DNA from 2 places in the Paracoccus sp. SCN 68-21 genome. Region 1 is predicted to be linked to the other one. Evidence: riboswitches for the same ligand, from Rfam matches in the RefSeq annotation. Region 1 holds a riboswitch; the other holds the start of a gene.
The links. Region 1 has a riboswitch for thiamine pyrophosphate ahead of thiD (bifunctional hydroxymethylpyrimidine kinase/phosphomethylpyrimidine kinase). Riboswitches for the same ligand answer to the same signal wherever they lie in the genome.
Positions count from the first base shown of each region.

Region 2: linked by a shared signal. The riboswitch ahead of ABS73_RS08195 (thiamine ABC transporter substrate-binding protein) and the one ahead of thiD (bifunctional hydroxymethylpyrimidine kinase/phosphomethylpyrimidine kinase) in region 1 are both predicted to bind thiamine pyrophosphate.

Region 1 is NZ_MEES01000033.1:22,485-30,445, forward strand. It holds gene ABS73_RS10865 (putative pterin-binding protein) at 1-178, opposite strand, end outside; gene ABS73_RS10870 (Rossmann-fold NAD(P)-binding domain-containing protein) at 470-1,261, shown strand; gene ABS73_RS10875 (FAD-binding domain-containing protein) at 1,262-2,476, opposite strand; TPP riboswitch at 2,586-2,688, shown strand; gene thiD (bifunctional hydroxymethylpyrimidine kinase/phosphomethylpyrimidine kinase) at 2,742-3,575, shown strand; gene ABS73_RS10885 (FAD-dependent oxidoreductase) at 3,568-4,527, shown strand; gene thiS (sulfur carrier protein ThiS) at 4,517-4,714, shown strand; gene ABS73_RS10895 (thiazole synthase) at 4,718-5,479, shown strand; gene ABS73_RS10900 (thiamine phosphate synthase) at 5,476-6,072, shown strand; gene ABS73_RS10905 (HesA/MoeB/ThiF family protein) at 6,069-7,040, shown strand; gene ABS73_RS10910 (ABC transporter substrate-binding protein) at 7,037-7,961, shown strand, end outside.
Region 2 is NZ_MEES01000019.1:23,859-31,819, forward strand. It holds gene ABS73_RS08175 (cytochrome c1) at 1-729, shown strand, start outside; gene ABS73_RS08180 (ribokinase) at 844-1,722, shown strand; gene aroC (chorismate synthase) at 1,710-2,810, opposite strand; gene mutS (DNA mismatch repair protein MutS) at 2,807-5,428, opposite strand; TPP riboswitch at 5,487-5,585, shown strand; gene ABS73_RS08195 (thiamine ABC transporter substrate-binding protein) at 5,616-6,587, shown strand; gene ABS73_RS08200 (ABC transporter permease family protein) at 6,566-7,961, shown strand, end outside.

The sequences.
Region 1 (7,961 bases):
AGGTCGGCGACCCTTCGGTCCAGATGGTCGAGGTCGCAAAGCTGACCGCGCCCAAGGCCTCCAAAGCCGCCAGGTCATAGCCGCGGCTGCCCTCGGGCCCCGTGACGGTCAGCATGGGTTCATCCGCCAGGGCGGGGCCGGTCAGGGCCAGCAGCAGGGAGAGGGTCAGTCGCTTCATCGGTAAGCCTCATGATGCAGGGTTTGGACAGCCCCCAGTCTGGCACGCAGACCGTCCCCGGCGGTCGGAGCGTCGCATAGTGTCCTATCCGAAAGGATAGTTTGCCACGGAAAGCTTTCTAAAATCCTAGCGATCGCGGCCCGCTGGAGGGCGTCCTATCCGATCGGATAGGGGCTATCCCTTCGTCGTGATCAGCTGCGCCTTTTGCACCCCGCCACCATGCTTCCGACAGCGGGACCGGCGGGGCGCGATCTGCCACAAGGGGGCAAGACCGCAGCAGGAGTGACGATCATGATCCACCAGCTTCCCCATCAGGCCTTCCGCCCGGCCCTGTCGGTGCGCCCGCTTCCGGTGATCTCGGTCCTGGGGCTGGGCCGGCAGGGGGTGATGACCGCGGCCATGCTGGCCGATCTGGGCCATCATGTCATCGGCGTCGATGTCGATCCCGACCGGGTCGAGATGCTGGCCCAGGGCCGCATCGCCCATATCGAACCCGCCCTGGCGGCGCTGGTCCGTCGCGGCGTCCTGGTGGGGCGCATCCAGGCATCGGACGACATCCTGCCCGCGGTGCTGGCCAGCGACGTGACCATCGTGACCGGCGGCTGCGACATCGCCGAGCCGGGCCAGAGCAGCTGCCACGCCCTGCAGGCCACCGGGCGCACCCTGGGCCAGATCCTGGCGCTGAAGGACGGGTTCCACGTCGTCATGCAGCAGGCGCCGGTCCTGCCGGGCACCATCCGCGGGGTCCTGCAACAGGCGATCCAGCAGGTGTCGGGCCTGACGGCGGGCCGCGATTTCGGCATCTGCCACTGGCCGGCGCGCCCCTCGAACAGCCCCGTCGGAGGAGAGATCCGCATCCCCTCGGGCAATGTGCTGGGGGTCGGCGACCGCCGGACGGCGTTGCGGATCGGCGCGATTCTGGCGCAGCTGGGCGTGCAGCCGACCGTCACCTCGATGGAGGTGGCCGAGATGGCCGGCCATGTCGGCTTTGACGCGCCCGAGGCACCGGGTCGCGACGCCCCGGCCCATCGCGGCGCGCCGATGCTGGACGCGCTGGCGGGCCTGTGCGGGGTTCCGGCCTGATCAGACCGGGATCAGCCGGTCCAGCAGGGCCGGTATTTTCTGACCGACCTTGAAGAACCCCGCCGTGGCCAGCGGCCAGACCGCCGCGTCCCAGTCCCGGCGCGCCTCGGACAGCACGATGCCCTGCGCCGCCAGATGGTGCCGCGCCGCATCCAGCCAGTCCCGCACCGGCCCATGCGTGACAAAGGGCGTCGCGATCTGCGTCACGCCCGCCCGCAGCGCCCACTGCGCCAGGCCCGCGGGGTCCTCCGCCGGCAGCGGATCGGCCCGCATCCCGGCCCGTGCCGCCGCATCCGCCAGCGCGACCGCATCAAAGGCCAGCACCCCCTCCGACACCGCCAGCGGCGATCGCAGATGACCCGCCGACAGCGCGACCGCCGCGCGGATGTCCAAGCCCTGCGGCAGCACATCCCCCGGACAGCAATCGTCATCGGTGATCAGCAGCGCCGTCGGGCGCCCCGGTTCGGGCGGGACGACCCTGCGCAGCGGTTGCGTGGGCGGCAGGCCATCCGGTTCGGTCGCCTCCAGCCCCTGCGTGACGGTGGCCAGATCGCCGGGCGCCGGGGCAAAGCGGCCGCCGGTCAGCCGGGCGATGTTGTCGGCCTGCGCCTCATAGGGCTTGCCGCGCGTGTGCAGGCCCGCCACCCACCGCCAGCTGAGCGTGTTCGACGCCGCATCGCCGTCCAGCAGGTGGCGCAGAAAGAAATCGGCCCCCACCCGCCACGGCAGCCGCAGCGTGAAGATCCAGATCGAGGCGAACCACATCCGCGCGTGGTTGTGCAGATAGCCCGTGGCGACCAGCTCTCGCGACCAGGCATCGAAACAGTCCAGCCCGGTGCGCCCCTCCTGCGCGCGCAGGACCGCATCGCGCAGCGCATCGTCACGCTCCAGCGCCGCCAGATCGGCGCGCAGCCCCCCGCGATAACTATCCCAGACCTGCGGGCGCAGTTCCAGCCAGCCCTTGAAATAGCTGCGCCAGACGACCTCCTGGATGAACTTGGCGGCGCGGTCGGGGCCGTGGGCCGACAGGGCTGTGGCGATCACCTCGGGCTCGGTCAGCAGGCGGCGGCGCAGCCAGGGCGACAGGCCCGACACGTCACGATGCAAGCCAGGCCCGTGATCCATGTTGCGCGCTTGGGCATAGCGCAGGCCCATGCGCGGCTGGAATGCGCGCATCCGCTCCAACCCCGCCGCGCGGGTCGCCGTCAGTTCCATGTCCACCACCCCCTATCCGTTCGCGCGCAGCATATCCCGCGGGCGGGGCGCGGCAACGCGGCGCGGTGTCCCCCCTTGCGGCCCCTGGCGGCGGCGTCTAGGCTGACCGTGCAAACCGTTGGGGTGTCCCGTCACAGGGGCTGAGAGGCGACAGCCAACCCATCGAACCTGATCCGGGTCATACCGGCGGAGGGAACGGTGCAGATGCTTGCGGCCCCATGCCGCCTTTTGTCCCCCCATACGCCCGGTCCCTGCCCCGCCAGCCATGCGGAGGGACGACGTGACTGCACCCATTGCCCTGACCATCGCCGGGTCCGATTCCGGCGGCGGCGCCGGGATCCAGGCGGATCTCAAGACATTCTCGGCGCTTGGCTGCTATGGTGCCAGCGTGGTGACGGCGCTGACCGCGCAGAACACCCGCAGCGTGGCGATGGTCGAACCCGCCAGCCTGGCGATGATCGCGGCGCAGATGCGCGCGGTCTTCGACGATCTGGACGTGCGGGCGGTCAAGCTGGGCATGCTGGGCGGGGCTGACGCGATCCGCACCGTCGCGCAGGGTCTGGAGGGGTGCGGCCTGCCCGTGGTGCTGGACCCGGTGATGGTGGCCAAGTCGGGCGACCGGCTGCTGCCCGATGAGGCGATGGCCGCGCTGCGCGGGCTGCTGCCCCGCGCGACGCTGCTGACCCCGAACCTGCCCGAGGCCGCCTGCCTGCTGGACTGCGCCCCCGCCACGTCCGAGGATCAGATGGCCGACCAGGCTGCGGCGCTGCGCGATCTGGGTGCGGGGGCGGTGCTGATGAAGGGTGGCCATGCCGACGGCCCCGTCTGCACCGACCTGCTGGTCACCGCTGCGGGCGTCACCCGCCTGACCGCACAGCGACAGGTGACGCGCAACACCCACGGCACTGGTTGCACCCTGTCGGCGGCCATCGCGGCGGGCCTGGCGCAGGGCATGGACCTGCACCGGGCGGTTGCGCGGGCGCATCGCTATCTGCAGGGCGCGATCGCGGCGGCCGACGGGCTGGGCGTGGGGTCGGGCCACGGGCCGGTGCATCATTTCCACGCAGTCTGGCCCCCTGTCGGATGTCATCATGGCTGACGTGACCATCATCGGCGCCGGCGTGGCGGGCCTGTTCGCGGCTCATGTCCTGGCCCTGCGCGGGATCACGCCGCGCATCCTGGACCGCAACGGGCCGCCGGGGCCGCATGGCTGTTCCTGGTGGGCGGGCGGCATGCTGGCGCCCCAGTGCGAGGGCGTGACCGCCGAGCCCGTCATCACCCGCTTGGGACAGGACGCGGCGCGGGCCTGGTCCGCCGTCACGCCCGTCACCCATCGCGGCACGCTGGTGGTGGCGCTGGACCGCGACCGGGCGGAGCTGGCGCGCTTTGCCCGCCGCGCGGGCGACCACCAGCCGTGCGACAGCGCCACGCTGGAGCCGGACCTGCCGCCCCGCCCGGGCCTGTTCTTTCCGACAGAGGCGCATCTGGACCCCCGCCGCGCGCTGACCGACCTGCTGGCTTGGCTGGCAGTACGCGGCATCACGGTCGAACGGGCCGAGGCCGATCCGCAGGACATCCCCGGCCCGGTGATCGACGCGCGCGGCCTGTCCGCAGCCCTGCAGGGCCTGCGAGGCGTGCGCGGAGAGATGGCCGTCCTGCACGCCCCCGAGATCACCCTGACGCGCCCGGTCCGCCTGCTGCATCCGCGCCACCCGCTGTATATCGTGCCGCGCGCGGACGGGCTGTTCATGCTGGGCGCAACCCAGATCGAAAGCGCCAGCCGCGCGCCCGTCACGGCACGCTCCGTGCTGGAGCTGCTGTCGGCCGCCTATGCGCTGGACCCGCGTTTTGCCGAAGGCTCGGTCATGGAGCTGGGCACCGACCTGCGCCCGGCCTTCGCCGACAACATCCCCCGCGTGACGGTGCGCGGGCGGGTCCTGCATCTGAACGGGCTGTTCCGCCACGGCTATCTGATGGCCCCCGCGCTGGCGCAACAGGCCGCCGACTATCTGACCGACCGCATCAAGGGAGAACTGATCCATGAGGATTGAGGTCAACGGCACCCCCCGCGACATCGCCGCCACCACGCTGGAGGCCGCCCTGATTGAGCTGGGCTGGCGCGATGCCCGCGTCGCCACCGCGCTGAACGGGGATTTTGTGCCCTCATCGGCCCGCGCGGGCCAGGCGCTGCGCGACGGCGACCGGCTGGAGGTTCTGGCCCCCATGCAGGGAGGATAGGCGATGCGTGATTTCTATGGCGTGACGCTGCCCAACGCGCTGATGCTGGGCACGGCGCAATATCCCTCTCCGGCGGTGCTGGCCGATGCGTTCCGGGCCAGCGGTGCGGGCGTGGCCACCGTGTCGCTGCGCCGCGAGGCGGGTCAGGGCCAGGCCTTCTGGTCGCTGATCCGCGATCTGGGGGTGCGCGTGCTGCCCAACACCGCCGGCTGTCACAGCGCCCGCGAGGCCGTGACCACCGCCCGCATGGCGCGCGAGCTGTTCCAGACCGACTGGATCAAGCTGGAGGTGATCGGGCATGCCGACACGCTGCAGCCCGACCCCTTCGGCCTGCTGGAGGCCGCGACGGTGCTGTGCGCCGAGGGCTTCCAGGTCTTCCCCTACACGACCGAGGACCAGGTCCTGGCCGCGCGCCTGCTGGATGCGGGCTGCAGGGTGCTGATGCCCTGGGGCGCGCCCATCGGGTCGGGTCTGGGGCTGAACAATCGCCACGGGCTGCGCATGCTGCGCGCGGCCTTTCCCGACGTGCCCATGGTGATCGACGCAGGCCTGGGCCTGCCCAGCCATGCGGCGGAGGCGATGGAGATGGGCTTCGACGCCGTCCTGCTGAACAGCGCCGTGGCGCAGGCGGGCGACCCGGTCGCCATGGCCCGCGCCTTTGCCCTGGCGGTGCAGGCGGGCGCGCTGGCCCGCGACGCGGACCCGATGGGCGTGCGCGACATGGGCGTGCCCTCCACCCCCCTGATCGGAAAGGCCTGGTTGTGATGCTGCCGCGATTCTATCCCATCTTTGACGATGCTGCCTGGCTGGCGCGCGCCCTGCCCCTGGGCGTGCGACTGGTCCAGCTGCGGCTCAAGGACCGGGCGCCCGACGATCTGCGCGATCAGGTCCGGCGCGGGCTGGCGCTGGCCCGCGCGCATGGCGCGGCGTTGGTGGTCAACGACCACTGGCAGATCGCCATCGACGAAGGCGCCGACTGGCTGCATCTGGGCCAGGAGGATCTGGACGGGGCCGACCTGCCCGCCATCCGCCGCGCCGGGCTGAGGCTGGGCCTGTCCACGCATGACCACGCCGAACTGGACCGCGCACTGGCGCTGTCGCCCGATTACGTGGCGCTTGGGCCGGTCTGGCCCACAATCCTGAAACAGATGCGCTGGCACGAACAGGGGCTGGACCGCGTCACCGAATGGAAACGGCTGGCGGGCGACGTGCCGCTGGTGGCCATCGGCGGCCTGACCCCCGAACGGGGCGCGCAGGCGCTGGCGGCGGGCGCGGATGTCGTGTCAGCGGTCACCGACATCACCCTGAACCCCGACCCCGAGGGTCGGATGCGCGACTGGCTGGCGGTGACGGCATGAGCCGCTATGCCCGCCAGATGGTCTTACCCCAGATCGGGCCGCAGGGTCAGGACCGGCTGGCGCGGGCGCATCTGCTGGTGGTGGGAGCGGGGGGGCTGGGCTGTCCGGCGCTGCACTATCTGGCGGCGGCGGGCGTAGGGCGCATCACCCTGGCCGACCCCGATTGCATCGACCAGACGAACCTTCACCGCCAGCCGCTCTATCGCACTGACCAGATCGGCCAGCCCAAGGCGCAGGCCGCCGCCGCCGCCCTGGCCGCCCTGAACCCCGACGTGCTGGTGACCCCCGTTACCGACTGGCTGACCCCGGCCAATGCCCCCGCGCTGGTGGCCGGGGCCGATCTGGTGCTGGACTGCGCCGACAGCTTTGCGGTCAGCCTGACCCTGTCGGATGCCTGCGTGGCGGCGGGGCGGCCGCTGATCACCGGATCGGCGCTGGCCCTGTCGGGCTATGCGGCGGGCTGCTGCGGCGGGGCGCCCAGCCTGCGCGCGGTGTTCCCCGACCTGCCGCTGCAGGCCACCAGCTGCGCCAGCGCGGGCGTTCTGGGGCCGGTCGTGGGCATGATCGGCGCGCTGCAGGCGCAGATGGCGCTGGCCGTGGTGCTGGGGCTGGACCCGCAGCCCCTGGGGCGGCTGGTCAGCTGGGATGCGGGCAGCTGGCGGATGGGCGGGTTCCGCTTTGACCGCGCACCCGAGCCCGCGCACCCCCTGCCCTTCATCGCCTTTGGCCAGGTCCGCCCCGACGATCTGCTGATCGACCTGCGGACCGAAGCCGACCCCGTCATGGGCGCGCGCCACCTGCCCCCCGACCGCATCGCCGAACTGGACCCCGGCCCCGCACCGCGCGTGGTGCTGGCCTGCCGCACCGGGCTGCGCGCGCAGAATGCGGGCCAGCTGCTGCAATCCCGCTGGCCGGGGGACATCGCCCTGCTGGCCCTGACCGATGATGACCTGAAAGGACGCCCATGAAGACCCTGACCCTGTCGCTGGCGCTGCTGGCCCTGCCCGCCCATGCCGACACAGAACTGACCGTGATGCTGGACTGGTTCGTGAACCCCGACCACGCCCCCATCGTGCTGGCCCAGGAGCTGGGCTATTTTGCCGACGCCGGTCTAGCCGTGCAGGTGGTGACGCCTGCGGACCCCAACGATCCGCCGCGCATGGTGGCGGCCGGGCGCGCCGATCTGGCCGTCAGCTATCAGCCGCAGCTGCACCTGTCGCGCCATCAGGGCCTGCCCGTCACCCAGGTCGGAACGTTGGTCGAGACGCCGCTGACCTGCCTGGTGGTGCTGGCGGACAGCGGCATCGACACCCCGGCTGATCTGGCGGGCCGCCGCGTGGGATTCGCGGTCGCGGGCGTGCAGGAGGTGATGCTGGACGCCATGCTGGCCGATGGCGGGCTGGCCCCGGACGACGTGGAACAGATCAACATCGGCTGGTCGATCGCGCCGGCGCTGATGTCGGGACAGGTCGATGGGGTGATCGGCGCGTTCCGCAATTTCGAGCTGAACCAGCTGCGGCTGGAGGGGTTCGAGGGTCGCTGCCTCTACCCTGAGGCCCACGGCATCCCCGCCTATGATGAGCTGATCTATCTGGCCGACCCCGCCCGCATGGACCCCGCCGCCATCAGCGCGTTCCTGGAGGCCACCGAACGGGCGACGGCCTTCATCAAGAACGACCCCGATGCCGCCTGGCAGGCGTTTTCCGCCACCGCCGCCGAATTGCGCACCCCCCTGAACGAGGCCGCCTGGCACGACACCTGGCCCCGTTTCGCCAGCCGCCCCGCGGCGCTGGATGCGGGCCGCATCCAGCGGTTCGAGGCGTTCCTGGCCGACCGCGGCGCGACGTCCGGCGGGCTGCCGCTGTCCGACCTGGCCATCGACGTGAACG
Region 2 (7,961 bases), on a different contig from region 1:
GCAGGCGAGGCTGGGCATATCGAGGACGTTCCCTTCTCCTTCGAGGGTCCGTTCGGCTCGTTCGACCAGTTCCAGCTGCAGCGCGGGCTGCAGGTCTATACCGAGGTCTGCTCGGCCTGCCACGGGCTGCAATACGTCGCCATCCGCACCCTGTCGGATGACGGCGGCCCCGGCCTGCCCGAGGATCAGGTCCGCGCCTATGCGGCGGACCTGCTGCCGGTCTGGGACGAGGCCCTGGGCGAGGAGCGTGCGCGCACCGTCACCGACCATTTCCCGACCATCTCGGGCGATGGCATGGGTCCCGACCTGTCGCTGATGGCCAAGGCGCGGGCGGGCTTCCACGGTCCCTACGGTCTCGGCATCAACCAGTTGGTGCGCGGCATGGGCGGCCCGGAATACATCCACGCCCTGCTGACCGGCTATACCGGCGAGGAGCAGGAGCAGGCCGGCACGCTGCTGCATGGCAACTCCGCCTTCCCGGGCGGCTGGATCAGCATGGCGGCCCCGCTGTCGGACGACCGCGTCACCTATGAGGATGGCACCCCCGCGACCGTCGATCAGATGTCGTTGGACGTGTCGGCCTTCCTGATGTGGACCGCCGAACCCAAGATGATGGACCGCAAGGGCGTCGGTCTGGTCGCGGTTCTGTTCCTGCTGCTGCTGACCGTGCTGCTCTATCTGGTCAACAAGCGTCTGTGGGCACCCCACAAGGGCAAGCTGCCCGCCTGATCCGACCCGGACAGCCCGACATGACAGGACGCGCCCCGCAACGGGCGCGTCTTTTCACATCTGGACAAGGCCCGGCCTGCCCGGTCACATGACCCACCAATCGCGGAGGCAGTCATGGCAATCTGGAACCTGGGCTCGATCAACATCGACCATGTCTATCGGCTGGACAGCCTGCCCCAGCCCGGAGAGACGCTGGCCTCGCGCGGCTATGCCCAGGGGCTGGGCGGCAAGGGCGCGAACCAGTCGGTCGCCGCCGCCCGCGCGGGCGCCACGACGCATCATCTGGGCGCGATGGGCTCCGGTGACGATTGGGTGCGCGACCGGCTGGCGCAGGCGGGGGTCGACATGGGCCATGTCGCGCGCCTGGACGATCAGGCCACCGGCCATGCGATCATCCTGCTGGATGCCGATGCGGAAAACGCCATCGTCATCCATCCCGGCGCGAATCGCGCCATCGACGAGGCCGCACTGACGGACGCCCTGTCCACACTGTCCCCCTCCGACACGCTGCTGATCCAGAACGAGACGAACGGTCAGGTCGCCGCCGCCCAGGCCGCGCAGGCCCGCGGCGCGCGGGTGATCTATTCCGCGGCCCCCTTCGATCTGGAGGCGGTGCGCGCGGTCCTGCCCCATGTCTCGATCCTCGCGATGAACGAGGGCGAGGCGCAGCAGCTGTTCGCGGGCATTCCCGGCGATCTGCCGGTCCAGGGCCTGCTGATCACGCGGGGCGCCGAGGGTGCCGAATACCGCGACCTGACCACCGGCCAGGTCCACAGCCAGTCCTCGTTCCGGGTCACGCCCGTGGACACGACCGGCGCGGGCGACACCTTTGCGGGCTATTTCGCGGCGGCGCTGGATGCGGGTGCGGATGTCGCCGCGGCCCTGCGGCTGGCATCAGGGGCGGCGGCGGTCAAGGTCACGCGCGCGGGCGCAGGCGACGCCATCCCCACCCGCGCCGAGGTCGAGGCGTTCCTGGCCGATCAGCCGATCTGACCGCGCACGCCGCCGGTCTGCGCCCGGTCCATCAGCAGGTGGTCCAGCAGCACGCAGGCGGCCATCGCCTCGGCCACGGGCACGGCGCGGATGCCGACGCAGGGGTCGTGGCGGCCCTTGGTGATGACCTCGATCTCCTCTCCGCGCGAATTGATTGACCGGCGGGGCGTGGTGATGGAGCTGGTCGGCTTGATCGCGAACCGCACCACGATGTCCTGCCCGGTCGAGATGCCGCCCAGGATGCCGCCCGCATGATTCGACAGGAAGTCCGGCCCGTCCGGCCCCATGCGGATCTCGTCCGCGTTCGACACGCCGGTCAGCGCGGCCGATGCCATGCCCTCGCCGATCTCGACCGCCTTGACGGCGTTGATCGACATCATCGCGGCGGCCAGATCGGTGTCCAGTTTCGCATAGACCGGCGCGCCCAGACCGGGCGGACAGCCTTGAACGCAAACCTCGATGGCCGCGCCGACGCTGTTCTGGTCCTTGCGGATGCCGTCCAGGTAATCGGACCAGGCCTGAACCGCGCCCGCATCGGGCAGAAAGAACGGGTTGTCATTGACCGCCGACAGGTCCATCCGGGCGCGGTCCAGATGCAGCGCCCCCATCTGCACCATGTAACCGGTGATCTTCAGGTCGGGTACCAATGCGGCCAGCACCGCCTGCGCCACGGCGCCTGCCGCAACCCGCGCCGCGGTTTCGCGCGCGGACGACCGGCCCCCGCCGCGATAATCGCGCACCCCGTATTTCAGGTGATAGGTGATGTCGGCATGACCGGGGCGAAAGCTGGTGGCGATATCGCCGTAATCCTTGGACCGCTGATCGGTATTCTCGATCATCAGCTGGATCGCGGTGCCGGTGGTCACGCCCTCGAACACGCCCGACAGGATGCGCACCTGATCGGGTTCGCGCCGCTGCGTGGTGTGTTTGGACGTGCCGGGGCGGCGACGGTCCATGAAACCCTGGATGTAGGCCTCCGTCAGGGGCACGCCGGGGGGCACGCCGTCGACGGTCGCGCCCAAGGCGGGGCCGTGGCTTTCGCCCCAGGTGGTGAACCGGAACTCGCGGCCGAAGGTGTTGTAGCTCATGGGCGCGTCTCCTCGGACAGGGCTTTCAATTCATAGATCAGCTCCAGCGCCTCGCGCGGGCTGAGCGTGTCGGGATGCACCGCCCGCAGACGGTCGTCCAACGGGCGAGCCTTGGGCGGGGGCGGCGGAGCGGCCCGGAACAGCGGCAGGTCGTCGATCAGCGCGACGGGCCGCGCGGCCTGCCGTTCGCCCGATTCCAGCGCGTCCAGGACGGCGCGGGCGCGGTCCACGACCGACGCGGGCAGGCCCGCCAGCTTGGCCACCTGCACGCCATAGGACCGATCCGCCGCGCCCTTCCTGACCTCGTGCAGAAAGATTACCTCGCCCTGCCATTCGCGCACGGTGACGGTGGCGTTCTCGACCCCGTACAGCTTGGCCGACAGGGCGGTCATCTCATGGTAATGGGTCGCGAACAGCGCGCGACAGCGGTTCATGCCGTGCAGATGCTCCATCACCGCCCAGGCAATGGACAACCCGTCCCAGGTCGATGTGCCCCGGCCGATCTCGTCCAGGATGACCAGCGCACGGTCATCGGCCTGATTGAGGATCGCGGCCGTCTCGACCATCTCGACCATGAAGGTCGACCGCCCGCGCGCCAGATCATCGGCGGCGCCCACGCGGCTGAACAGCTGGCTGACCAGCCCGATATGGGCGTCGCGCGCGGGCACGAAGGCCCCGGCCTGCGCCAGCACCGCAATCAGCGCGTTCTGCCGCAGAAAGGTCGACTTGCCCGCCATGTTCGGCCCGGTCAGCAGCCAAATGGCAGGCGTCGCCCCCGTGGTCAGGTCGCAATCGTTGGCGACAAAGCTCTGCGCCTTGCGCCGCAGCGCGCGTTCCACCACCGGGTGCCGCCCGCCCGTGATCACAAAGGCGCGGCTGTCATCCACGCGGGGCCGGACCCAACCCTCGCCCGAGGCCAGGTCCGCGAAGGCCCCGGCCAGGTCGATCTCGGCCAGCGCGCGGGCGGCCTGCCCGACCTGGGCCGCGGCATCCAGCACGGCGCGGCGCAGGCGGTCAAAGACCCCGCGCTCGATCTCCAGCGCGCGGTCGCGGGCGTTCAGGATGCGGGTCTCCAGCTCCGACAACTCCACCGTGGTGAAGCGGATCTGGTTCGCGGTCGTCTGGCGGTGGATGAAGGTCTGGTTCAGCGGCGCGGCCATCATGCGGTCGGCATGGGTGGTCGTCGTCTCGATGAAATAGCCCAACACGTTGTTATGCTTGATCTTCAGGCTGGGAACGCCCGCCAGTGCGGCGTAATCGGCCTGCATCCCGGCGATGACGCCCCGCCCCTCGTCGCGCAACCGGCGGGTCTGGTCCAGATCGGCGTCATGCCCCTCGGCCACGAAACCGCCGTCGCGCGCCAGCAGCGGCGGCTCGGCCACCAGCGCGTCATCCAGAACCGCCACCAGATCATCATGGCCCACCAGATCGCCCGCTGCATCGCGCAGCACCGGGGCTGCGTCACCCGGCAGCCGCGCGGCAATCGCCGCCCCCTGCGCCAGCCCGGCGCGAATCGCGGCCAGATCGCGCGGCCCGCCCCGGTCCAGCGCCAGCCGCGACAGCGCCCGGTCCATGTCCGGCACCCGCGCCAGCGCGCCGCGCAGATCGGCCAACAGCCGCGCATCCGCAGCCAGCGCCGCCACCGCATCGTGTCGCGCCGCGATCAGCGCCAGATCGCGCGACGGTGCGCTGATCCGACGCTCCAGCAGGCGCGCGCCGGGGGCGGTCACGGTGCGGTCGATCGCGGCCAGCAGCGACCCCTCGCGCCCGCCCGACAGGGCCTGGGTCAGCTCCAGGTTGCGCCTTGTGGCCGCGTCGATCTGCATCGCGCCGCCCGCGCGTTCGCGCATGGGCGGGCGCAGCAGGGGCAGCTTGCCCTTTTGCGTCATGTCCAGATAGTCAACGATGGCGCCCATCGCCGACAGCTCTGCCCGGCTAAAGGTGCCGAACCCGTCCAGCGTCTCCACGCCATACAACGCGCACAGCCGCCGCGCGCCCGCATTGCTGTCGAACGCCCCGGCATGCAGGTCGGTCAGCGCCGCGCCCGCATCCGCGACCAGCTCCTCAAGCCCCGTGTCGCAGGCCAGCACCTCGCGCGGGGCCAGCCGCGCCAGTTCGGGCGCCAGCCGCGGCAGCGCGCAGTCCATCACCGAAAACGCACCGGTCGAGATGTCGACCCAGGCCAGCGCGCCCTCCTCGCGGACCACCGCAAAGGCCGCCAGGTAATTGTGCCGACGCGCCTCCAGCAGCGATTCCTCGGTCAGGGTGCCGGGGGTGACCAGACGGACCACATCGCGGGCCACGACCGATTTCGACCCGCGCTTCTTCGCCTCGGCGGGGTCCTCCATCTGTTCGGCGATGGCCACGCGGAACCCCTTGCGGATCAGCGTCAGCAGATAGCCCTCGGCCGCATGCACCGGCACGCCGCACATGGGGATCGGCTCGCCCAGATGGGTGCCGCGTTTCGTCAGCGCGATGTCCAGTGCGCTCGCCGCCGCCACCGCGTCGTCAAAGAACATCTCGTAGAAATCGCCCATGCGATAGAACAGCAGCGCGCCGGGATTGGCCTCCCGGATCGCAAGGTATTGCGCCATCATCGGCGTGGGCTGATCAGACATGTCCTTGGTCATGGGCGGTTTCTATCCGCTTGCGCGGACGCGCGAAACCTCTACATTCGGGGCGACCTCGGGGTGCCCTGTCGGGCTGAGACGCGCATGCGGACCCGTTGAACCTGATCCGGGTCAAACCGGCGGAGGGAAGGTGCGGCACACCCTTCTTTCGTGATCCCTGAAAGGAAGGCCGCCGATGAAATCCATCCTGATCCCCGCCCTGCTGCTGGCCACCCCCGCGATGGCCGAAGGTCGTGTCCTGACCGTCTATGCCGGCGACAGCGTCACCAGCGAATGGGGCCCCGGCCCCGCCATCGAACAGGGGTTCGAGGCGATCTGCGATTGCGACCTGCAATTCGTGACCGGCGACGTGCTGCCCCGCGTGATGATGGAGGGTGCGGGCACGCAGGCCGACATCGTCTTTGGCCTGAACACCGACATGACCGCGCGCGCCCGCGCATCGGGTCTGTTCGCGCCGCATGGGCAGGACACGTCCGACCTGTCGCTGCCCATCGCGTGGGAGGACGAGATCTTCCTGCCCTACAACTGGGGTGAGACGGCCTTTGTCTATGACAGCACCCGGCTGGAGAACCCGCCCGCCAGCTTTGCCGAGCTGCTGGAGGCCGAGGATATCCGCATCGTCATCCAGGACCCGCGCAGTTCGGTGTCGGGTCTGGCGATGCTGCTGTGGGTCAAGTCGGTCTATGGCGATCAGGCGGGCGAGGCCTGGGCGAAACTGGCGCCCAAGGTGCTGACCGTCACCCGCGGCTGGTCGGAATCCTATGGCATGTTCACGGATGGAGAGGCGGACATGGTGCTGTCCTACACCACCTCGCCCGCCTATCACATCGCGGCCGAGGAGGACGACACCAAGGTCGCCGCGATCTTTCCCGAGGGGCATTACTTCATGGCCGAACTGGTGGCCCAGGTCGCCGGCACCGATCAGCCCGAACTGGCGCAGCAGTTCATGGACTGGGTGCTGACGCCCGATTTCCAGGCGACGATCCCGCTGGCCAACTGGTCCCTGCCCGCGAAACTTCCGCAGGATGACTGGCCGCAGGTGATGCGCGACCTGCCTCGCCCCGAGACCACGCTGTTCCTCTCCGAAGACGAGGCCGAGGACCTGCGCGCCCCCGCCCTGGACGAATGGCAGCGGGCCTTCCGCTGAGCATCGGCCACGCCATTGCGGCCCTGCTGGCCGCGCTGATCCTGGGCACGCTGGCGACAGTGGTCTGGATCGCGGGCGGGCTGTCGGGCCTGACCGAATGGGACCTGCGCGCCGTCTGGTTCACCCTGTGGCAGGCGGCGCTGTCCGCGACCCTGTCGGCGGCGCTGGCCGTGCCGGTGGCGCGCGCGCTGGCACGGCGGCGGTTCCGGGGGCGGGGGTTGCTGGTCACGCTGCTGGGCGCGCCCTTCATCCTGCCGGTGATCGTGGCGGTTCTGGGGCTGATCGCGATCTTCGGGCGCAACGGCGTGCTGAACGGCGCGCTGGAGGCCATGGGCCTGCCCGCCATCGGCATCTATGGCTGGCAGGGAGTGATCCTGGCGCATGTGTTCTTCAACGTGCCACTGTCGGTAAGGCTGATCCTGCAAGGCTGGCAGGCGATCCCGGCGGAACGGTTCCGGCTGGCCGCCAGCCTTGATTTCGCGCCCCGCGACATCGCCCGCCATCTGGAACGCCCGATGCTGCGCGGCGTGCTGCCCGGCGTCTGGCTGGCGGTGTTCCTGGTTTGCCTGACCTCGTTCACGGTGGCGCTGGCCCTGGGCGGGGGACCGCGGGCGACCACGGTCGAGCTGGCGATCTATCAGGCGTTCCGGTTCGATTTCGACCTGGGGCGGGCCGCGGCCCTGGGGCTGGTTCAAATCGCGATCTGCGTGGGTGCGGCCCTGCTGGCGGCGCGGATCGCGATTCCGGCGGGCTTTGGCGCGGGGCTGGACGCGGTGGGTGGCCCGCCCGCGCCCGGCGGCTGGCGGCGGCTGGCGGATGCGGCGGTGATCGCGGCGGCGGCGGCGTTCCTGCTGGCGCCACTGATCTCGGTCACGCTGGCCGGGCTGCCGCGCCTGACCACCCTGCCGCCCGAGGTCTGGCAGGCCACCCGGCGGTCGGTACTGATGGCGGTGATCTCGGCGCTGCTCTGCGCGGGCGCGGCCCTGGCGCTGGCCCTGACGGTGGCGCGGGGCGGCGCGCGGTGGGTCGAGGGGGCGGGCATGCTGCCGCTGATCGCCTCTCCGCTGGTGCTGGGGACGGGGCTGTTCATCCTGCTGCGCGGGACGGTCACGCCGCAGCAGATGGCTCTGCCGGTCACGGCGCTGATCAACGCGGCCATGGCCCTGCCCTTCGCGCTGCGTGCGCTGATCCCGGCGGCGCGGGCGCTGCAGAAGGATTACGGTCGGCTGGCGGCATCGTTGGACCTGCGGGGCTGGGCGCGGTTGCGGCTGCTGGTGCTGCCGCGCCTGGCCCGGCCCTTGGGCTTTGGCGCGGGGCTGGCCGCGGCGCTGGCGATGGGCGATCTGGGCGTGATCACCTTGTTCGCGGGCGATA